One region of the Chitinimonas sp. genome, then DNA from elsewhere that is predicted to be linked to it. Evidence: predicted binding sites of a transcription regulator. Region 1 holds the regulator's gene; the other holds the start of a gene.
What was found. Region 1 encodes HrcA, which represses chaperone genes, less so after heat shock. Its sites were predicted from a motif close to ATTAGCACTCGNNNNNNNCGAGTGCTAAT; they were not measured.
Positions count from the first base shown of each region.

Region 2: the regulator HrcA is predicted to act here: its motif matches at 2,951-2,979, upstream of groES (co-chaperone GroES).

Region 1 is NZ_JAYRLZ010000119.1:1,109-12,160, reverse strand. Features, by position in the region: gene ACE3OH_RS12345 (DUF1800 family protein) at 1-1,492, shown strand, start outside; gene ACE3OH_RS12340 (DUF1501 domain-containing protein) at 1,505-2,839, shown strand; gene mltB (lytic murein transglycosylase B) at 3,033-4,100, opposite strand; gene hrcA (heat-inducible transcriptional repressor HrcA) at 4,127-5,149, opposite strand; gene ACE3OH_RS12325 (transporter substrate-binding domain-containing protein) at 5,353-6,117, shown strand; gene ACE3OH_RS12320 (helix-hairpin-helix domain-containing protein) at 6,107-6,391, shown strand; gene ACE3OH_RS12315 (NAD kinase) at 6,426-7,304, shown strand; gene recN (DNA repair protein RecN) at 7,376-9,034, shown strand; gene tadA (tRNA adenosine(34) deaminase TadA) at 9,031-9,510, shown strand; gene ACE3OH_RS12300 (glycoside hydrolase family 18 protein) at 9,597-10,748, shown strand.
Region 2 is NZ_JAYRLZ010000007.1:385-11,975, forward strand. Features, by position in the region: partial or broken gene ACE3OH_RS01250 (hypothetical protein) at 1-648, opposite strand, end outside; gene groL (chaperonin GroEL) at 834-2,474, opposite strand; gene groES (co-chaperone GroES) at 2,592-2,882, opposite strand; gene bioA (adenosylmethionine--8-amino-7-oxononanoate transaminase) at 3,043-4,353, shown strand; gene ACE3OH_RS01270 (hypothetical protein) at 4,419-6,005, shown strand; gene ACE3OH_RS01275 (YihY family inner membrane protein) at 5,999-7,228, opposite strand; gene wrbA (NAD(P)H:quinone oxidoreductase) at 7,356-7,955, shown strand; gene ACE3OH_RS01285 (DUF2069 domain-containing protein) at 7,952-8,299, shown strand; gene ACE3OH_RS01290 (biotin--[acetyl-CoA-carboxylase] ligase) at 8,296-9,264, shown strand; gene ACE3OH_RS01295 (type III pantothenate kinase) at 9,261-10,022, shown strand; gene ACE3OH_RS01300 (SPOR domain-containing protein) at 10,019-10,798, shown strand; gene trmB (tRNA (guanosine(46)-N7)-methyltransferase TrmB) at 10,931-11,591, opposite strand, start outside.

The DNA.
Region 1 (11,052 bases):
TGCGGTACGCATGGTCATGCAGATGGGGGCGGCGCCCTATGTGGAGCGCGAGTTCAGCCTGACGGCCAGCAATTACGCTGGTTTTAGTTACGAGAACCCTGATTCCAGCATCGGTTGCCCGACCGGCGCGCCCAATACCTGTTTCCGCGACAAATACACGCTGTTCCCGCTGCAACAGCGTTTCTTCCTCAATGCCATCAACAATAACGACCAGCTCAGGCAGCGTACTGCCTTTGCCTTGTCGCAGATTCTGGTGACCTCTGGTGTCAGTGGCATTTCGCAGCCCTACGCAATGGCGGCTTACCAGCAGATCTTCCTCGATAATGCCTTCGGCAATTACCGCGATATCCTGCTGCAGGTGACGCTGAGCCCGGCCATGGGCGATTACCTCGACATGGTCAATAACGACAAGCCCAACCCCAAGGCGGGCATCGAGTCGAACGAGAACTATGCGCGCGAGATCTTGCAGCTGTTCTCCATTGGCCTGTGGAAGCTCAATCCCGATGGTACTCAGCAGCTTGATGCCAATGGCAAGCCAATTCCAAGCTATTCGCAGGACAATGTAATCGCCTTTGCCCATGCCTTTACCGGCTGGACCTATCCACCGCTGCCCGGTGCTACGTCGAAGTGGACCAATCCGCGCAATTACACCGGTTTGATGGTGCCGTTCGAAACACACCACGACACCAGTACCAAGCAGTTGTTCGACAATGTGCAGTTCCCCGGTGGCCAGACGGCGGCAGTCGACTTGAACGCTGCCATTACCGCGATTTTCAACCATCCCAATGTCGGCCCCTTCATCGGCAAGCAGCTGATCCAGCATCTGGTCACCAGCAATCCGTCACCGGCCTATGTGGCGCGGGTCACTGCGGCATTCAATGACAATGGTCAGGGGGTGCGCGGTGATATGAAGGCGGTATTGCGGGCGATTTTGCTCGACAACGAGGCCCGAGGTGACCGCAAGGATGATCCGGCCTACGGCAAGATGCGCGAGCCTATCCTGTATGAGCTTGGCTTGATCCGCGCCTTGGCTATCTCCAGCGATGGCCTGTATCCGCGCGCGCAAGCGGCCGCCATGGCGCAGGATATTTTCAACTCGCCAACCGTATTCAACTACTACCCGCCCGACTTCCCCTTGCCCAATTCCACGCTGCTGGGGCCACCGTTCGGCATTTACAACGCCACCACCGCCTTTGCGCGAGCCAATTTCGCCAATTCGGTATTTAGCCAGAATGGCGTGGGGCCAGATAGCAGTGTGGTCGGCAGTATCGGCACCAAGTCGAACTGGACCTATTGGCAGGCCTTGGCGGCCGACCCGAACCAGCTGGTTGAGCGCATCAACACCCTGTTGTTTCATGGCACCATGAGCAGCGATACCCGTAGCACCATCATGACAGCGGTACAGGCCTTGCCGGCCAGCAGCAGCTTCGATCGGGCGCGCACTGCCCTGTATCTGGCAGCCACTTCCCCGCAGTACCAGATCCAGCGCTAAGGAGAGCCGATCATGATGACGCGTCGCAATGTATTGAAGAGCGCAGCAGGCCTCGTGATGCTGCAGCAGATGAGCCGCTTCGAAGCCCTGGCGGCCCCGCTGGCCGGCAATGATTTCCGCGCCCTGGTCTGCGTGTTCCTGATGGGTGGCAATGACAGCAACAATATGATCATTCCTACCGATGCAGCAGGCTATGCAGCCTATCTGGCGGCCCGTGGCAATAGTACGACCACCTCGGGTGCTCTCGGTCTGCCGCAGAGCAGCCTGGTGCAACTGACCGGTGCCAACTATGCGCTGCACCCTAATCTGGCGCCGCTGCTGCCTGTCTGGCAACAAGGCAAGCTGGCATTGCAGTTCAATGTCGGTACCTTGGTGCGGCCGATCAGCAAGGCGGAGTACCGGGTCGGCGCCAATCAACCCGATAATCTGTATTCGCACTCCGATCAGCAGGGGCAATGGCAAACGGCTGTAGTAAAGGGGCCGCAGCGCAGCGGTTGGGCCGGGCGCATTGCCGATCTGGGCGCCGCATCCGGCGTGCTGCCACTGGCCATTTCCACCGCCGGCAACCAGCCATTTGCGGCCGGCCTGCGCAGCAGCGGCCTGGCGATTCCGGCAAGCGGCACCTTCTCGCTCGCCGGCTTCGGCAGTTCACCGCAAACCAACCCGCTGTTCAAGGCCATGTCGGCCCTGCGCGGTGTCGATCTTGCCAATAGCCAGGTAGCTGCCGCTGCCGGCACCATGGGCGGGGCGGTGAATGCCAGTACGGCACTGGCCAGCGTGCTGTCCGGCACTTCGACCATCACCAGCCTGTTTACCGGTCAGAACAATTCCCTGGCGCAGCAGCTGCAGCAGGTGGCCCGCATTATCGAGGCACGTCAGGCGCTGGGTCTTGGCCGGCAGATCTTCATGGTGACCCATAATGGCTACGACACCCATAGCGATCAATTGAACAAACAGGGTTCGCTGTTCAAGGAGCTGGGTCTGGCCTTGAAGTCGTTCTATGACGCCATGGCGCAGCTTGGTGTCGCCAATCAAGTGACCACCTTCACCAATTCCGACTTTTCGCGCACGCTCAAACCCAATGCTGGCGGCAGCGATCATGCTTGGGGTGGGCACCATCTGGTGCTGGGTGGCGGCGTCAAGGGCGGCACTTACGGTACCTTTCCGGCGCTGGTCAATGGTGGTGTGGATGATGTCACTAGCCAGGGACGTTGGTTGCCGACGACTTCGGTTGACCAGTATTCAGCCACCTTGGCCAGCTGGTTCGGTGTGCAGGATACCGATCTGCCCTCGGTATTTCCGAATCTCGGTGCCTTCCCGGTGCGCAATCTGGGCTTTATGGCCTGATACCGCATCAGCACCAACAAAAAAGCAAGCCGGATGGCTTGCCTTTTTGTTTGGTATTGCAAGAAGCGGCGCTGCTTCGATCTTGCTGTTACAGCGTCGCGCGCCTGGGCGGCAGCTATGTGTGGGTGCCGCCAGGCACAAAAGTCTCTGGTCTGCTCGCGTCAGCTGCACGCCCCAATGTTTCCGGCCTGTCTCAACGTTTTTTTCGCTTCTTTTTCACTTTTGCGGGCTCAGCCGGCAGTCTGGATGGGTCGAGATAAGCCGCTTTCATGGCCTGCGCCAGCTCGTGAACCGCCATGGCATACAACGTGCTGCGGTTGTAACGGGTAATCACATAGAAATTGCCAAGCCCGAGCCAGTAGCGGGTGGTGCCGGCGCTGGTTTCCAGAGGCACCAATACAGCCAGCGGGTCGCCGCTCTGAGCGGTGGCAGCACTGACGCCATAGTCGGCCAGCTCGCTGAGCTTGTAGTGCAGATTGAATTTGTCCTCGACCAAGGGAGCGATGCGATCGGGATCGACTACGGCCGGGGCGACCAAGGGTGCGCCTTGCATCCAGCCGTGCTGGGCAAAGTAGTTGGCGACACTGGCCAGGATATCGCCCGGGTTGTTCCAGATATCGTGCTGGCCGTCGCCATCCCAGTCCTGTGCATAGGCGCGGAAACTGGAAGGCATGAATTGCGGCATACCCATGGCGCCGGCATAGCTGCCATGAAAGCTGAGCGGGTCGGCGTGCTCAGTCCGCGCCATCAACAAGAATTCGCGTAATTCCTTGCGGAAGAATTCGGCGCGGCGCGGATAGCCGAAGCTGATGGTGGTGAGCGCATCCATCACCCGAAAGCTGCCGGTGTTTTTGCCCCACATGGTTTCCACGCCAATGATGGCGAGCAGGTATTCGGGTTCCACCCCATATTTCTGCGACACCGCTTCCAGCAGAGCAGCATGGCCCTGCCACCAGGCTACGCCAGCGCGGATGCGGCTGGCGTTGACAAAGTTGGGCCGGAATTCGTAATACGGCCGGCTAGTGGAAGGGCGATCAAGAATGTCGAGGATATGCGGCTTGAGCTGCACCTGATCGAATTGTCCCGCCAGCGCGGTGCGATCAAAACCTTCTTGCGTGACCAGCTCGTCGATAAACCGGGAAATGTCTTCGCGCTCGCTCAAACGCGTACTTTGCGTCTGCACTTGTGGTGTTGCGGCATTGTCGGGTTCGGCATGGCCGGCCAGTGCGCCGAGCGCAAGCAGCAGGGATATAAGCTTCAAGCGGTGCTTTCTGGAGATTCAGGCGGTTAGCCCTGGTGGGACAGGGCAGAAGACAACAGGCGTGCAGTGATGTCCACAATGGGAATCACCCGCTCGTAAGCCATACGGGTCGGACCGACCACGCCGAGGGTGCCGACGATTTCGCCGTTGACCTTGTACGGCGCGGTGACAACCGAGCATTCATCCAGCGGCGAAATACCCGCTTCGTGGCCAATGAAAATCTGCACACCGGCAGCGCGTTGTCCGTTATCGAGTAGCTGCAGCAGGGCGGTTTTTTCTTCAAACACGCGAAAGAGCTGGCGCAGCCGCTCGACATTGCTGGATAAATCATCAATGCGCAGCAGATTGCTTTCGCCACTGATGACCACCGGCTGGCTATCTTCGGCCATCGCCTGGCTGCCGGCCTGCACGGCGGCATTCATCAGTTGGGCGATATCGCCTTGCAGCGAGCGCAAATCCTGGTAAACGACGTCGCGTACCTGTTCCAGGGTGCGTCCGGTGCAATGTTCATTGAGGAACTGGGTGGCCTCGTTCAGTTCGCTCGCGCTGTAGTCGCGCTCGGTAATCAGGATGCGGTTCTGTACATCGCCATCACCGGTTACCAGAATCAGCAGCAGGCGCTTTTCCGCCAGACGCACGAACTCGACTTGGGCCAAGGGGATACCACGGCGTTTCGGCGTCATGACCACGCCGGCAAATTCGGTGAGCTGCGACAGCAGATTGGACGCGGCGGCAACCGCGCGCGTCGGGTTGTCCGGCTGCATCAAGCCTTGCCACTCGCGGATTTCCAGCTGCTCCAGCGGCTTGATGGTCAGCATGGTGTCGACAAACAGCCGGTAGCCAAGCGAGGTAGGGATACGTCCCGCCGAGGTGTGCGGGCTGGTGATCAGGCCAAGGTCTTCCAGGTCGGCCATCACATTGCGGATCGATGCCGGCGAGAGCTCCAGGCCGGAGAATTTCGACAAGGTACGTGAACCGACCGGCTGCCCTTCGGCGATATACCGCTCGACCAGCGTCTTCAACAGCAATTGCGCACGTTCTGTCAGCATGGAGCGATTGTAACGCGTGAATGCTTCACGGCAAGTCGTCACTGTGTTGTTGTGGTGCTGTCAGATATTCGCAACTTTGCTAAACATCCGTACAACAAAATTGTTGCGATCTGGTTGTTCGCCGTGGCTGGCAAAGGGTAGGCTAGCGGCACAGCGCTACTGTCAGGGCGCAATGTCGAATCCATGCGGTCAGGGAGTGTCTTGTGTCGAAGCGTCTAGTGATGGTGTTGCTGTGTGCCGTGATTGCACAATTGGCCCGGGCTGAAGAATTGCGTATTGCCATGGAAGGCAAGTTTCCGCCATTCGAAGAGCTGGATGCGAAAGGCAATCTGAAAGGCTTCAATGTCGATATCGCCAACGCGCTCTGCGCCGAGATGAAGGCCAAGTGTTCGCTGGTGCGTTTCGACTGGGATGACCTGATTCCGGCCCTTAACGCCAAAAAGGCCGACGCCATTCTCGCCTCGATGTCGATCACCGAAGACCGGCTCAAGCAAGTCGACTTTACCGATCGCTACACCCAGACTGCCGCCTTCTTTATCGCCAAAGCCCATCGCATTCCTTATGTCTTCATTACCCCCAAGCATCTGAGCGGCATGAAGATCGGCGTGCAGGCCGATACCACTTACGATCGCTATGTCACGGCCAAGTACTCGCCTGGTTCCACCATTGTCCATTACAAAAGTACCGACGACATGTATGCCGCGCTTACCAAGGGCAGCATCGATCTGGTAATGGATGATTCGGTGGCGGCCTACTATGGCTTTTTGCAGACGCCACGCGGCAAGGGATACGAGTTTGCCGGCTCGGCGGTGGTTGATCCGAAGTTTTTCGGCGAAGGCCAGGGCATCGCGGTGCGCAAGGGCGACAAGGCCTTGAAAGACAAGCTCAATGCGGCGCTGAAGGTGATACTCGACAATGGCGTGTATCAAAAGATCCAGCACAAGTACTTTGTGTTCAATGTCTATTGATGCGCCCGGTTTAAGAGCAATCCCGAATATCGGCCCGGCCGGCGAGGCCGATCTGCGGCTGCTTGGTATCGATACGCCAGCCCAATTGAAAGGGCGCGATGCCATGCAGCTGTATGCGGCCCTGTGTGAGGCGAGCGGGCAGCGCCATGACCCGTGCGTGATCGATGTGTTCATGGCTGCCATACATTTTGTCGAGACTGGCGAGGCGCGACCGTGGTGGGCGTTTACCGCGCAGCGCAAGCGTCTGACCGGCAGCTTGGCTAGCAGGCGCTAACGGCTGTCATGCAGCTTGTGGTTAAATCGGCGCTATGAGCATGCTGTTCAAAAAAATCGGACTGGTGGGGCGCCGTCATAGCCCGCATATTGGCGAACCCTTGCGCCGGCTGGCCGCCTTGTTGCGCCAGCACGATTGCGCGTCCATCTTGCTCGATGCCGATACTGCTGCCGAGCATGAGATTGCCGATGCCCAGGTGGTACCGGCCGATCAGATCGGCAAACTGGCGGACTTGGTGATGGTGCTCGGTGGCGACGGCACCATGTTGTCGATTGCCCGACTGGTGGCGCCTTACCGCATACCCTTGGTCGGCATCAATCAGGGCCACCTCGGCTTTATGACCGATGTCAGCGTCGAGGATATGGAAACCATCATCCCGCGCATGCTCGATGGCGATTTCGTGCCGGAAGAGCGCATCCTGGTGCAGGCCAGGGTAACGCGTGGTGATCGCGACCTGCATACCGCCTTGGCCTTCAACGATGTGGTGTTCAGCCGTGGCTCGCTCGGCTCGATGATCGAATTCGAAATCTTCATCGACGACCAGTTTGTCTACAGCCAGCGCTCTGATGGGCTGATCGTGACCACGCCGACTGGCTCTACCGCCTACGCGCTGGCCTCCGGCGGCCCGATCCTGCATCCCACCGTGCCGGCGCTGGCCCTGGTGCCGATCTGCCCGCAAACCATGTCGGCGCGGCCGATTGCGGTCAACGATGCCTCCACCGTGGAGTTCATGCTGACGCGAGGCCATGAAGTCAAGGTGCATTTTGACGGCCAGAGCCATTTCGATCTGCAGGAAATGGACCGGGTCACCATCAAGCGCTACCGCAACTCGCTACGCATCCTGCATCCGGTCGGATACAACTATTACGACATGCTGCGCCACAAGCTTCACTGGGGCGAGCGCCTGTTCTGAGTCTGTCGTGGCGGTTTCCGCCGCCGCGTGCTGCGTTCACTGTTCCGAATCTCACAAGCCTGATACCTACCATGCTGCTGTCCCTGCGCCTTCGTGACTTCGTCATCGTTGATGAACTGGAGCTGAGCTTTGGCTCCGGCTTTACCGTACTCACCGGCGAGACTGGCGCCGGCAAATCGATCCTGATCGATGCGCTGTCCTTGCTGCTCGGTGCGCGCAGCGATGCCGGTGTGGTGCGCCATGGCCGCGAGCGGGCTGAACTGGCGGCCGAATTTCAAACCGGCGCCCGGCCGGAATTGGCAGCCCTGCTCGCCGAATATGCTTTGGAGGGTGATGAGGGAGTGTTGCTGCTACGGCGCAGCATTGACGCCAGCGGTCGCTCACGCGCCTTTATCAATGGACAGCCGGCCACCCTGGCGCAGCTGAAGGAGGTGGGTGAATTCCTGATCGATATCCATGGTCAGCATGCCCATCAGTCGTTGATGCGTAGCGAAGCGCAGCGCGAATTGCTCGATGCTTATGCCGGCCAGCTCGAACAGGCACGTGCTACCCGGCATGCCTACCAGCACTGGAAGGAGGCAGAACAGCGCTTGGCGCGTGCCAGCCAGCATGCCGGTGAATTTGCCGCCGAGCGCGAGCGTCTGCAATGGCAGATCGATGAGCTTGACGCCCTGAAACTGAATGACGACGAATGGACCAGCCTGCAACAGGAACATAGCCGCCTGAGTCATGCTGCCAGTCTGATCGAAGGCGGGCAGCAGGCACTTGATGGCCTCGCCGATGGCGAGGTCAATGTCCGCTCCCTGTTGGCCAGTATTCAGGGCCGCCTGGCCGATTTGGCTGCGCTCGACCCGGCGTTGTCGGAAACCGTGGACTTGCTGGCGGCGGCCGAAGCCAATCTCACCGAATCGATCCATGCGCTGCGCCACTATGCAGAACGGGTGGAGCTCGACCCGGCGCGTCTTGCCGAGGTGGAGCGGCGTATGGACGATATCTATCGCTTGGCTCGCAAATACCGCATCGAGCCGGAGCAGATGGCCGAGCGCCTGATTGCCTGGCGTAGTCGCCTCGCAGAGCTCGGTGGAGATGACAGCGTGGAGGCCCTGCAGGCCGCCGTGGTTGATGCCGAGCGCGCCTACCGGCAGCAGGCCGAACCCTTGAGTCGTGCCCGCGCCAAGGTGGCTGGCCGCTTGGGCAAGGCGGTCAGCGAGCAGATGCAGACCATGGCGATGGCGGGTAGTCGATTTGAAATTGCGCTGTCGGTACTGGATGCGCCGGCCGCCTTCGGCCTCGAGCAAATCGAGTTTATGGTGGCACCGCATGCCAAGGCGCCGGCGCGGCCATTGGCCAAAGTGGCATCCGGCGGCGAGCTGTCGCGCATCAGTCTCGCCCTGCAGGTGGTGACCAGCCAAGTGGCGGCAGTGCCGACCCTGATCTTCGACGAGGTGGATGTCGGCATCGGTGGCCGGGTTGCCGAGATTGTCGGCAAATTGCTGAAAAAACTGGGTGAGCAGCACCAGGTGTTGTGCATTACGCATTTACCGCAGGTGGCTGCCAGTGGCGACCAGCAGCTGCAGGTCAGCAAGACCCAGTCCAAGGACAGTGTCAGCAGCCGCATCAGTCAACTGGACCGCGCCGGCCGTATCGAAGAAATTGCCCGCATGCTCGGCGGCCTCGATATTACCGACACCACCCGCCAGCATGCCGCCGAGATGCTTGGCTACGCATGAGCGATATCGATTTCATGCACCTGGCGCTGGCTCAGGCGGAGCGGGCCAGGCAGGCAGGCGAGGTGCCGGTCGGTGCCGTGCTGGTCAAGGATGGTGTGGTACTGGCAGTGGGCAGCAATGCCCCCATCAGTCTGCATGACCCTTCGGCCCATGCCGAGATGCAGGCCTTGCGTAGCGCGGCACAGCAACTTGGCAATTACCGCCTGCCCGGCTGTGAGCTGTTTGTCACGCTGGAACCCTGCGCCATGTGTGCCGGCGCCATTTTGCATGCACGTCTGAGCCGGGTGGTATTTGCGGCGGCGGACCCGAAAACCGGTGCGGCCGGCAGCGTGCTCGACCTGTTTGCTTTCCCCAACCTCAATCACCATACCCGGCTTGAATCCGGCTTGCTGGCGTCCGATGCCAGCCAGCAGTTGAAGGATTTCTTTGCCGAGCGGCGCCGGGCTGCCCGGCAGGCCAGGCTGGGCGACGGCTAATACTTTAAAGTGGTATGGTTGCGGTATTGCATTAACATGCCGTAGGCTCTCCTTGTACGCATTTCAGGCGAATGGGGTAAGTCCACATGAAATCCACTTTGTTGCGGCTGCTGGCAATCAGCATATTGCTGACCTCGCCAGCCGAGGCCAGTTACAAGATCGTTGCCTATTTTTTTGGTGAGGGTGCCGAACAGCGCCAGTACGCCGTCAGCGATATTCCGGCCGATAAATTGACCCATCTGATCTACGCCTTTGCCGGTATTGAAGATGGCGTGGCCGCCTGGGGGCGCACAGGGATGGATTCAGCCACCGCGCAGCGCCTCGAACAGCTGCAAGCGCTACGGCAGCGTTATCCCCATCTCAGAACTTTGCTGTCAATCGGCGGCTGGACCGGCTCGGCGCATTTTTCTGATGTGTCTTTGTCCGAAACGTCGCGCGCACGTTTTGCCGCCAGTGCGGTAACGCTGATGCGCGAGGGTGGCTTTGATGGCCTCGATATCGATTGGGAATTCCCGGTCGCCGGCGGCAATGCCGGTAATGTCGAGCGCCCGGTCGACAAGCAGAACTACACGCTGCTGTTGCGATCCTTGCGTCAGGCGCTTGACCGGGAGGGCCAACGCCAGCGACGGCATCTGCTACTGACTGGCGCCACCGGCGCCAGTCAGCGCTGGCTCGACAATACCGAAATGGCGGCGGCGGCGGCCGAGCTCGACTGGGTAAACCTGATGAGCTACGACTTCAATGGCCCATGGAATGCGTACGCCGGGCACCTGGCTCCATTGCGCCACGACCCGGCCAATCGACGTGCCGACGCGTCTCTGCTGTTGAATGTGGAAGGTGCGCTTAAGCTGTATCGCCAAGCAGGCGTGCCGGCCGGCAAGATCGTGCTGGGGCTACCGTTTTATGGCTACTGGTGGAAGGCGTGCCAGGGTGATGGTCTGTATCAGGATTGTCAGGCCAAAGGTGACGGTGATGGTGCGCTGGACTATTCGCGCATCGAGGAACAGTTTATCGGCAAGCAGGGTTTTGTCCGCCGGTGGAGCCAGGCTGCGCAAGTGCCCTATCTGTTCAAGGCCGAGGGGAGCGAATTCATCAGCTATGAAGACCCGCAATCGGTGAAGGCCAAACTGCAGCTGCTTCGCCGCCTGGGCCTGGGTGGCGCGATGTTCTGGGAATTGAGCAATGATCGCCGGCAAACATTGTTGCGCGTTGTCCACGATGGCCTGCGGCGAAAATAGGCGTTTGAACCATGCGAACGTGCCTGGCTCTGTTGACGATTTGTCGACGGTCGCGCCGGGTCGAGTTTTACGGCAAAGCAAGGCGGGACGAGCGTCGCATGGCGGGCCATGTCAGCGAATGACAACGCAGCCTTGCCGCAAAAATCGACCCGGCCCTGTGGGTTTCGTCGGAAAACCGCCGTTTGCTGCGTTGTCGCACGCTGACGTAGATGACTACGCTGCGCGTGCGATGCCTTGCACACGGCGGTTTTCCGACGAAACGCGATCCGCCGACAAAATGTCAACAGAGCCTAGGCCATGCTGG
Region 2 (11,591 bases), on a different contig from region 1:
ACCGGAGGAGTCGGTCACGGCAGTGCCCGAAGCCGGCGTAAAGGTGGCAAAGGCAGGCGGCGTGTTGAAGGTGATCAGCTGACCAGCCATCGGACGGCCGTCTACGCCGACCAAGGTGGCGGTCGCACCGGTAGTCGATGCAGCACCAACCACATTGGAATCCATCGTTACCGTCAGTTTAGGCAGGGGGGCAGAATTGCTGCCGCCACCCTTGCTGTTGAAGTTGACTACCGCACGAACCGTATCGGCAGTAGTGGTGCTGGTGGAACCGGGCGGAGCATAGGTCGCAGTCAGCGATGCTGCGCCAACCGAAGGGCCGGCCAGAATGCGGATTTGCGCACGGCCGCTTGCATCGGTGACTGCGGTGCCGGCGCTGGGGTTCAGCAGGCCGAAATTGCTATCAGTGGAGAAGGTGATCAGTGCACCGGGGACAGCCTTGCCTGCACCATCCACCAGGATTGCCGTGGCCGTCGAGGCGACAAACGGATCAACGCTGGCATTGTCGATCGATATCGACATGGACGCGGACTTGGCCGATGGGACGACCTGGTCGCCGGGACCGCCGCAGGCGGCGAGTAATGCTATGGTCAGGGCCATCAACCAGTAGAAAAACTGGCGACTCCCCTCTCTCACTGCTGCAATGTGCATCACAGTTCATTCCTTTTCTTAGGTAATTCACCGAAGTCGTTCAGAGATAAACGTAATTCGAGACGAGCTGACATTCAAATGGCATTTAACGTCAACTGGCCGACAATTGCAATGTTGGGCGGATGTCATACAAAAAGAAAACCCCGCCGTAGCGGGGTTTTCCTGTACGTGGCTGCTGGACTGGCTTACATGCCCATATCCATGCCGCCCATGCCGCCCATGCCACCGCCAGGAGCGGGTGCATCTTCCTTCGGCAGCTCGGCCACCATGGCATCGGTGGTCAGCATCAGGCCGGCGATCGACGCGGCATGTTGCAGTGCCGAGCGGGTCACCTTGGCTGGGTCCAGCACGCCCATTTCGACCATGTCGCCGTATTCACCGGTGCCGGCGTTGTAACCGAAGTTACCCTTGCCTTCCAGCACCTTGTTGATGACAACCGAAGGCTCGTCGCCTGCATTGGCAACAATCTGGCGCAGCGGCGCTTCGATGGCCTTCAGCACGATCTTGATACCGGCGTCCTGGTCGTGGTTGGCACCCTTGAGGGTGTCCAGTGCAGCACGGGCACGCAGCAGGGCTACGCCACCGCCGGCAACAATGCCTTCTTCCACGGCGGCGCGGGTAGCGTGCAGGGCATCTTCCACGCGGGCCTTCTTTTCCTTCATTTCGACTTCAGTGGCTGCGCCAACCTTGATCACGGCAACACCGCCGGCCAGCTTGGCCTTGCGCTCTTGCAGCTTTTCGCGGTCGTAGTCGCTGGTCGACTCTTCGATCTGGGCGTTGATCTGGGCAACACGTGCCTTGATCGCGGCGTCCTGGCCGGCGCCGTCGATGATGGTGGTGTTTTCCTTGCCGATTTCCACGCGCTTGGCTTGGCCGAGGTCGGTCAGCGAGGCCTTTTCCAGGGTCAGGCCGACTTCTTCAGCGATCACGGTGCCGCCGGTCAGGATGGCGATATCTTCCAGCATGGCCTTGCGACGATCGCCAAAGCCAGGCGCCTTCACGGCAACAACCTTCAGGATGCCACGAATGGTGTTGACCACCAGGGTAGCCAGCGCTTCGCCTTCCACGTCTTCGGCGATGATCAAGAGCGGACGACCCGACTTGGCCACTTGCTCCAGTACCGGCAGCAGATCGCGGATATTGCTGATCTTCTTGTCGAACAGCAGCACGAAGGGGTTTTCCAGCGAAGCGATCTGCTTTTCCGGATTGTTGATGAAGTAGGGGCTCAGGTAGCCGCGGTCGAACTGCATGCCTTCCACGGTGTCGAGCGAGTTTTCCAGCGAGGAGCCGTCTTCGACAGTGATCACGCCTTCCTTGCCGACCTTGTCCATGGCGTCGGCAATGATCTTGCCGATATCTTCGTCGCTATTGGCCGAAATCGAACCAACCTGGGCGATTTCCTTGGAGGTGGTAGTGGGCTTGGCGATATTCTTCAGCTCGGCAACCAGGGCAACCACAGCCTTGTCGATACCGCGCTTCAGATCCATCGGGTTCATGCCGGCGGCAACGAACTTCATGCCTTCGTGCACGATGGCCTGGGCCAGCACAGTGGCGGTAGTGGTGCCGTCACCGGCGATGTCGGAGGTCTTGGAAGCCACTTCCTTGACCATCTGGGCGCCCATGTTCTCGAACTTGTCCTTCAGTTCGATTTCCTTGGCGACCGAAACGCCGTCCTTGGTGATGGTGGGCGAGCCGTAGGAACGCTCCAGTACCACATTGCGGCCTTTCGGGCCCAGGGTTACCTTGACCGCATCGGCCAGGATATTGACGCCAACGACCATGCGGGCACGGGCGGAATCACCGAATTTGACTTCTTTAGCTGCCATTTTAACTCTCCAGATTCATTTCACTGCGGCCCGCGGAAGGCTTTGCGCGCCTACCGTCTCCCGCAAAGGGAAAAGGGCCGGGGATGAGGATGTTCGAAAAAGCGTCGCGAAAGCGCCTTACGCTTCTACGACACCCATGATGTCTTCTTCGCGCATCACCAGCAGTTCATTGCCATCAACCTTGACGGTCTGGCCGCTGTACTTGCCGAAGATCACCTTGTCGCCGGCCTTGACCTGCAGGGCGCGGACCGAACCGTTTTCCATGATCTTGCCGGTGCCGATGGCAACCACTTCGCCCATATCAGGCTTTTCAGCGGCATTGCCAGGCAGAACGATGCCCGAGGCAGTCTTTTCTTCGGCTTCGACACGCTTGATTACGACGCGGTCGTGCAGGGGACGAATCTTCATGGTTTGCTCCTGTGGGGATCTGTTTTGAATGCCGTAACAGGCAAATTACTTAACTTCTGAAATCTGCTGTTAGCACTCACGGCTAACGAGTGCTAATAATATGGCCGCCGCTTGGCCATTTCAAGAGTGGCCGCATCAAGTTTGTTCAAGGGAGTTGAGAATGCAGAATCAGCAGTGGCTGGAGCGTAGCCGACGTTCCGTCTGGCATCCGTGTACCCAGATGAAGCAACACGAGCGACTGCCCATCGTGCCGATCGAGCGCGGCGAAGGCGCCTGGCTGATCGATTTCGACGGACAGCGTTATTTCGACGGGGTGAGTAGCTGGTGGGTGAATCTGTTCGGCCATGCCAATCCGCGCATGAATGCGGCGATTCTCGACCAGATGGGCAAGCTGGAGCATGTGATTCTGGCCGGCTTCACCCAGCGCCCGGTGGTGGAACTATCAGAAAAACTGGCCGAGCTGACCGGCCTTGGTCATGCCTTCTATGGCTCGGATGGCGCCAGCGCGACGGAAATTGCCCTGAAGATGTCGTTTCATTACTGGCAGAACGTCGGGCGGCGCGACAAAACGGGTTTTGTCAGCCTGCAAAACAGCTATCACGGCGAAACCCTGGGGGCGCTTTCCGTCACCGATGTGCCCCTGTTCAGCGCCACCTATGCGCCCTTATTACGTACTACGCATCGTGTGATGTCGCCCGACTGGCGTCTGGCCGAGCAGGGGGAAAGCGCTGAGCAATACGCGCACCGTGCTGCCGATGCGCTGGAGGCCCTGTTCCAGCGCGAAGCGGACCGGCTTGCCGCCATGATTGTCGAGCCGCTGTGCCAGGCCGCCACCGGCATGGCCATGTATCACCCGGTATATCTGCAACGGGTAAGGGCTTTGTGCGACAGCTATCAGGTACATCTGATTGCCGACGAGATCGCCATGGGCTTTGGTCGCACCGGTACCCTGTTTGCCTGCGAGCAGGCGGCGATCCGGCCTGATTTCATCTGCTTGTCCAAGGGCATTACCGGCGGCTATCTGCCGCTGTCGGCTGTGCTGACCCGCGACGAAGTCTACGCGGCTTTCTATGACGACGAGGTCGGTCGCGGCTTTCTGCATTCACACAGCTATACCGGCAATGCACTGGCCTGCCGCGCCGCGCTCGAAGTGCTGGCGATCTTCGCCGACGATGATGTGCTGGCGCAAAACCGCCGCAAGGCTGACGCCTGCGCGCCACAGTTTGCCGCGGTGGCAAATCACCCGCGCGTGCGCCATGCGCGCCAGCTTGGCATGATCTGGGCGTTTGATGTGATCGATGCCAAGCCGGGTTTTGCCGGTCGCTGGTTTGAGGCGGCTTTGGCGCGCGGGCTTTTGCTTCGCCCGGTCGGCAATACCGTGTATGTTATGCCGCCGTATGTGGCGAGCAGCGCAGAGCTTGGGCAGGTTTTCGCCGCTCTGGCGCAGTTGCTCGATAGCGGCCTGTGTTGATGGGCCTCGACAAGCCGCTGTTTGCCTATCTATAAAAACAAACTAGCTATCGACGTTTCCTACCCATGATGCTTGCCCTCAATGTCCCAGAGCCGATTACCGGCCGGAGCATTTCAGTCGAAACCAATCCCAAGGCCGTCAAGGCATGGCTGGTGTCGCTGCCGCCGGCCAATCTGAATGAGTCGGCGCGGGCCATCTTCGATGCGCTCACTTCACTAAATCGGGTCAAGCTGCCGGTGGACGACCGCCTGAAGCTGCTTGAGCATTATCAGGTAGCCATCGACCTGCTCGATGCGCCGCTTGAGGCAAGCTATGCCTCGGCGGCCTTGCCGGCCAAGGAAAAGAGCAAGCAGATCGCTCAGCTGGCGCGCAATCTGCAGCTGGAGATGGCCAATGGTTACAAGCTGGTGCTGCTGGAGCGGCTTGGCGCGCGGTTTGGCTTTGGCAACAAGCAGGTGCCGGAGCTGATCCAGAAGCTGATGATGGTGTACCAGAAGCTGATGTGGGTGTGCTGCAAGAGTTATGCACCGGTGCCGGCTGGAGTCTGGTCCGAGGTGCATACGCTGTTTCACCATGCCATCCAGAACAAGCTGATCGATTTGCCGGAAATGCCCGACCAGCCGGCGCGTACCATAGGCGGGTATTACAAGCAGATCTTGTTACTGGCGCTCTCAGATCCATATCGCTACCACCCGGCCGAGCACGACAAGATCAACGACCTGATCAAGAGCTACGGTCAGGCTGCGCAATTTCAGCCCTTGGGCAAGACGCCCAATCCGGCCGGGTTCTTTCTGATCCGGCTCGATAGCGATGCGCCGCCGGTGTTTTTGGGGCAAAAGCCGTTCGATGTGCAGGCCAGCAATGCCATCTTGCTCGACACGATGGAAATGGCGAAATTGCTGCACAAGGCGCTGCACTCGGTAGAACTGAAGCTGGCCACCACCAGCGACAAGGCCAAGGCGCAGGCGTGGATAGATCTGCTGCGCCGGGTCACCCGGCAGTGGAGCATCGCGCCCAAGCGAGTGTTCCAGCGCATTCTGGCCAATAGCCTGGTGTCGGTGACGGTGGGCATGCGCATGACTGCCTTCCATATCAACGACGCACGCCCGATGCTGCAGCCGGTGGTGCTCGATGGCTCAGTGCTCGATGGAGAGGGGCCGGTGTCGCTGGGTGGCAGTCATTACGGCGCACCCGATGAATGGGTGGTGCTCAACGAAAGTCCGGGGGGCTACGCCTTGCGCCTCAAGCCGATCCCGCAGAACTGCCTGTACCGGGTTGGCGATATGGTTGGTGTGCGCGCACCGGGTCAGGCGGAATGGATGGTGGGTTGCATCCGCTGGCTGCAAACCTCTGCCGAGGTCGATGCCCTGGAAATCGGTGTGCAGATTCTGGCGCCCAAGGCCGAGCCGGCCATGGTGCGGCCAAGCATTACGCACGAGCAGGCGAGTTTTCAGCCCTGTCTGCTCTTGCCTGAGGTCGCGGCCATCAAGCAACCGCCGCTGCTGGCGGCACCGCGCGGCACGTTCGGGCCCATGCGCGAGCTGATCGTATTTACCGATGATGTCGAGCTGATTCTGCGAGCGACACGGCTGAGCGAGCAGGCGATAGGCTACGAGCTGTTCGAGTATCAGACTGGCACAGCCAATCACTGAGCCGGCACGGGCGCGGCATGCGGCTGCGCCAGTTCAGCCAGGCTGATCTCGAGCGAAGCATCGATACCGGCAAATCGCTGCGCCAGCGCTGTCTGGACCGGGTCGCCCGGATGATGGCTCGCCAAGGGGTGCGTTACCAACAGCTGGTACATCTCGCGCAACATGATGCGCTCCAGCGCGGTCGACAGTACCCAGCCCTCGTCGCGGGTGGATTGCACCCAGCCTTTTTCCTGCATCAGTTGCAGCAACTCATGCAGCTCATCCTGCCCTAGCGCCAGCGCGCGGCGCAGCCGGTCCAGCGACGGCGTGCTGCCCTCGCAGCGCGCCGCCTCGAGCCTGAACAGAATGCGCACGGCGTCCTGTACCCGCTGGCCGGGGTGTTGGCGTTTGCGCCAGGCCTGGCCGTGCCAGTAGGACAGGCTGGCACTGATCACCGCGCCGCCGAGCACGATGGTCCAGACGAGATACAGCCAGAGCAGGAAAATCGGAAAGCTGGCAAAGGCGCCATAGATCAGCTTGAACGAGGCAAATTTCTTCACATACCAGCCGAACAGATTCTTCATCAGCCACAGGGCAAAGGTGGCTGCTGCAGCGGCGGCCAGTGCATGGCGTGGCGGCACCGGGCAGTTGGGCACGGCGCGGTACAAGAGATGCAGGCCGGCGAGCGCCAGAATGGCCGAGCCGCTATTGACCAAGGTGGCCAGCATCGGCCCGCGATCGGCGATCCAGCCGGTCAGCGACAGGCTGATGCCCATCAATACCGGCCCGAGTGTCAGCACCGCCCAGTAGGTCATGGTCTTGGTCAGCCAGTTGCGCTGACGTTTGACGCGCCAGATACGGTTGAAAGTGCGGTCTATGGTGGCCATCATCGCCAATGCGGTTACGCCGAGCGACAGCATGCCGACGGCGGTCAGGCGGTCGGCATTGTCGGTGAACTGGCGCATATACACGCTGATCACCTTGCCGGCAGCGTCTGGTACCAGATTGCTGAGCAGGAAGGCTTTGAAGTGGCCGGAGAATTCCTGGAACATCGGAAATGCCGATACCACCATCAGGGTGATGGTCAGAAACGGAATCAGTGCCACCAGGGTGGTGAAGGTCAGGCTGCCGGCTGCCTCCAGGCAACGATCATCGCGCAGCCGCCGCAGGATGAACATGCAAAAGTCCAGCGGCGCCGGCAGGCGGCTGATCAAATGGTGGCGATAGTCCGAAAGGCTGGGCATAAGCGGCGCGGGCGAGGCAAAGCCTTATAATAACGGACTATTGCTGTCGTCCCTTGCGATTCCATGTCGCTCGCATAGCCGGCGCGCCAGTGCGGCTTATCGCAAGAGCCATTCACGAAAGAGGTCAATGCTCGATATCCTGATTCTTTATTACTCGCGCCATGGTGCCACCCGCCAGCTGGCCCAGCTGATTGCCCGGGGCGTCGAGTCGGTGCCGGGCTGTAGCGCGCGCCTGCGCACCGTGCCGGCGGTATCCACGGTGGTCGAAGCGAGCGCGCCGTCTGTACCCGATGCGGGCGCCCCCTATGTGGAACTGGCCGATCTGGCGCAATGCGCCGGGCTGGCGCTGGGCAGCCCCACCCGCTTCGGCAATATGGCGGCGCCGCTCAAGTATTTTCTCGACACCACCTCGAATGACTGGCTGGCCGGCAATCTGATCGGCAAGCCTGCCTGTGTGTTTACCAGTACCAGCAGCCAGCACGGTGGCAATGAATCCACCTTGCTCAGCATGATGTTGCCGCTTTTGCACCATGGCATGGCGATTATCGGCCTGCCGTATAGCGAGCCGGCGCTGAGTCATACCAGCGGCGGCGGCTCACCCTATGGTGCCAGCCATATTGCGGGGGCTGACGGTCGGCGCCCGATCGACGAGCACGAAAAAGCCCTGGCCATTGCCATGGGCAAGCGTCTGGCAGAAACCGCGCTCAAGCTGGCGAGGCCGCTATGAGCCCGATGCTGCGCCACGCGCGCAATGCCACCCTGGCGGGTCTGATCGCGCTGTTTGCCCTGTGCGTGGTATGGGAAGCCTGGCTGGCGCCACTGCGCAGCGGCTCGCTGTTGTGGATCAAGGGCCTGCCCTTGCTGCTGCCGCTGTCCGGCGTGATGCGCGGCCGCCGCTATACCTATCAGTGGCTGTGCATGTTTATCCTGATCTGGTTTGTCGAAGGGGTGATGCGCGGCTGGGCCGACCATGGCACGCGGCGCTATCTGGCCCTGCTGGAGGTGGCGTTGAGCATTTGGATCTTTGCCGGCGCCATGGTGTTTGCCCGCTTCAGCCGCCCTGCGCCATGACCCCCTGGCCGTTGTTACGTTTGCTATCGCACGATACCTTCCGTTCCGGTACCGAGCTGGCGCAATTGCTGGGCGTGTCGCGTGCCAGCATCTCGCTTGCCCTCAAGGATGCCGGTGACTTGGGCGTGCCGGTGCAGTCGATCAAGGGGCGCGGCTACCGTCTCGGCCGGCCTCTGGTGTGGCTGGACGAAGCGGGTGTAGCGCGACGCATGGGCAGTGCTGCGCGCTACTTCGATATCAAGCTGTTCGACGAAATCGACAGCACCAATAGCGCCTTGATGGCTGCCGCGCAGCAGGGCGCGCCATCGGGCATGGTCTATGCTGCCGAGCGGCAAAGCGCCGGGCGTGGCCGGCGCGGTCGGCAATGGCAGGGCGAATTCGGCGGCAGTCTGATGTGTTCGCTATTGTGGCGCTTCAATCTGGGCGTGGCCGATTTGTCCGGCCTGAGCCTGGCGGTGGGATTGGTGGTGGCGCGTGCGCTCGATCGCCTGGGCATTGCCGGTGCCGCATTGAAGTGGCCCAATGATATTGTCTGCAGTGAGGGCAAGCTTGGCGGCATCCTGATCGAACTATCGGGCGATGCACTGGGCCCCTCGGCCGTGGTGATCGGTATCGGTCTGAATCTGCGCCTGTCGGCGGCCTTGCGCGCCGGACTCGATCAGGCCGCTTTCGATCTGGCCGGTCTGGGCTTTGCCGGCGATCGCAATGATCTGCTGGCGGCGCTGCTACTTGAGTTTGCCGACTTGCTGCCGCAATTCGAGCAAGGCGGCTTTGCGCCACTGCGCGCCGAGTGGGAAGCGCGCCACGCCATGCAGGGCCAGGCCGCGCGCCTGCTCTTGCCCAATGGCGACGTGCTCGATGGCGCAGCGCTCGGTGTGGCCGATGATGGGGCGCTGCGTTTTGCCGCGCATGATGGCGAACGGCGGGTACACGCCGGCGAAGTCAGCTTGAGGAGAAAAAATTGAGCAAACCGGTACTGCTGCTCGATGCCGGCAACAGCCGCCTGAAATGGGCGCTGGCCAGCCAGGATGGCTGGCTGTGCGAAGGCGTTGCCGAATACGACACGCTGGAGCCGTTCGCGGTGACCCTGTTGTCGCACCCGCCGGCGAGCATGGCGCTGGCCTGCAATGTGGCCGGGCCGCACACTGCGCAATTGGTCCAGGAACTGCTCAGCCCCTTGCATATCGACTGGTTGCGGCCTTCGGCCCGTCAGGCGGACCTGAGCAACGGCTATCGCGATCCGGCCCAGCTGGGGGCGGATCGCTGGGCGGCCCTGATCGGCGCCCATGCGCGCTCACCGGGCGACACCGTGGTGGTGGTGGCCGGCACGGCGATGACGGTGGATGCCTTGACCGAAGAGGGCGAATTCCTCGGCGGGGTGATCGTGCCCGGCTTTAATCTGATGCGCCAGGCGCTGGCCAAGGGTACCGCCGACCTTGGCTTGCCCGAAGGGGAGGTGAGCGATTTTCCGCGCGCCACTGGCGAGGCGATCGTCAACGGTGCCTTGCTGGCCCTGGTGGGCGCCATCGAGCAGATGCGCATGCGTCTGTTTGCACGGCAGCGCCGCCCGGTCAGGGTGTTGCTGTCCGGAGGCGATGCACCGCGACTGGCGCCCTTGCTGGCGCCGATGCTGGCGCAAGCCTTGCTGACTGTTGATAATCTGGTGCTGCATGGCCTGCACCGCCTGGCCTTTTCTCCTTCCGACCGGAAAAACACGCAATGAAATGGCTGTTTGCCTTGCTCGTCTTTGCCAATCTGGGTTTCTGGGCCTATGCCCGACTGGATGCGCCGCCCGCCCCGAACGACTGGAAGGGGAGGGAAATCAATGCTGGCAAGCTGGCCTTGGTGCCCATCGCCGCGGTGAGACCGGCTGCGGCGGCAGAGCTGGCCAAGCCGGAGGCGATTGATGGCAAGGCGGTGGATGGCAAGCCTGCCGACAAACCGGCCGAGAAAACCGCCGAGGCGGCGCCAGCCAAGCCAGAACCTGCCCCGCCGGCCAAGCCGGTCGAGCAGGCCGCCAAAAAGGACGAAAAGCTGGTGTGTTTTGCCTGGCGCGGCATTCTGGCGGACGATATGCCCAATGTGCGTAAAAAGCTCGCCTCGCTCAAGCTGGGGGGCGATACCCATCTGCAAGAGCCCGAGGGCGAGGCGAAAGTGCGCTACTGGGTGTATATCCCGCCGCGCGCCAGCAATGCCGAGGCCCAGCACAAGGCTGATGAACTGAAGAGCCTTGGCGTCAGCGATTACTTCCTGGTCAATGACGGCAGCAAATGGCAGAACGCCATCTCGTTGGGCCTGTTTGCCAACCGCGATTCGGCCGAGCGCCGTTTGAAAGCAATCCGCGATCAGGGCGTGCGCTCAGCGCAAATGCAAGAACGAAACGAGGGCAATGCCGGCAACACCCTGGTGTTGAAGCATGTCGCCAAATCGGCCAAGCCCGAGCTGGAAAAGGCTGCCCAGGGGTTTCGGGGTAGCTCGATCGGCGACACGGCGTGCTGATCTGATAGACGTAACCGCGTTGCTTGCCGGACATCGGCGGGTCTGATTGGGTGTGGCAGGGCGGCCCGTGCCCGCTTCGCCCTGCCTGGCTTTCCACGTGTTGGCGGCGGGTTCGCCCTTAAAGCAAGCCGCTCAGGCGCCGCGCTTTACAAACATCAAATCCCACACGCCATGGCCAAGATTCAGCCCGCGCTGCTCGAACTTGGTTAACGGGCGCCAGTCCGGGCGTGGTGCGAAACCATCCGCGGTATTGCGCAATTCGCTATTGGCGCCGAGCACTTCCAGCATCTGCACTGCATAGTCTTCCCAGTCGGTCGCCATATGGATATAGGCGCCGGGCTTGAGCTTTTTCAGGATGCCGGCAACAAAGGCAGGCTGAACCAGGCGGCGCTTGTGGTGGCGTTTTTTGGGCCAAGGGTCGGGGAAGTAAAGGTGAAAACCGTCGAGCGACTCGTCAGCCAGCATATGGGCCAGCACTTCCACCGCATCGTGGCGGATGATGCGTAGATTGCTGAGCTGCTTTTCATCGATCAGCTTGTACAGATTGCCCACGCCGGGCCCATGCACCTCGATGCCGATAAAGTCGGTATCGGGCCTTGCCGCCGCAATCTCGCTGGTGGCACCGCCCATGCCGAAGCCGATTTCCAGCACCTTGGGTGCATCGCGGCCAAAGGCCTGGGCCAAGTCCAGCACCTCATGCCGGAATTCGATGCCCCAGCGCGGCATGCCTTCTTCCAGCGCGCGGGTCTGCGCCTCGGAAAAATGCCCCTGGCGCAGCACAAAGCTGCGGATA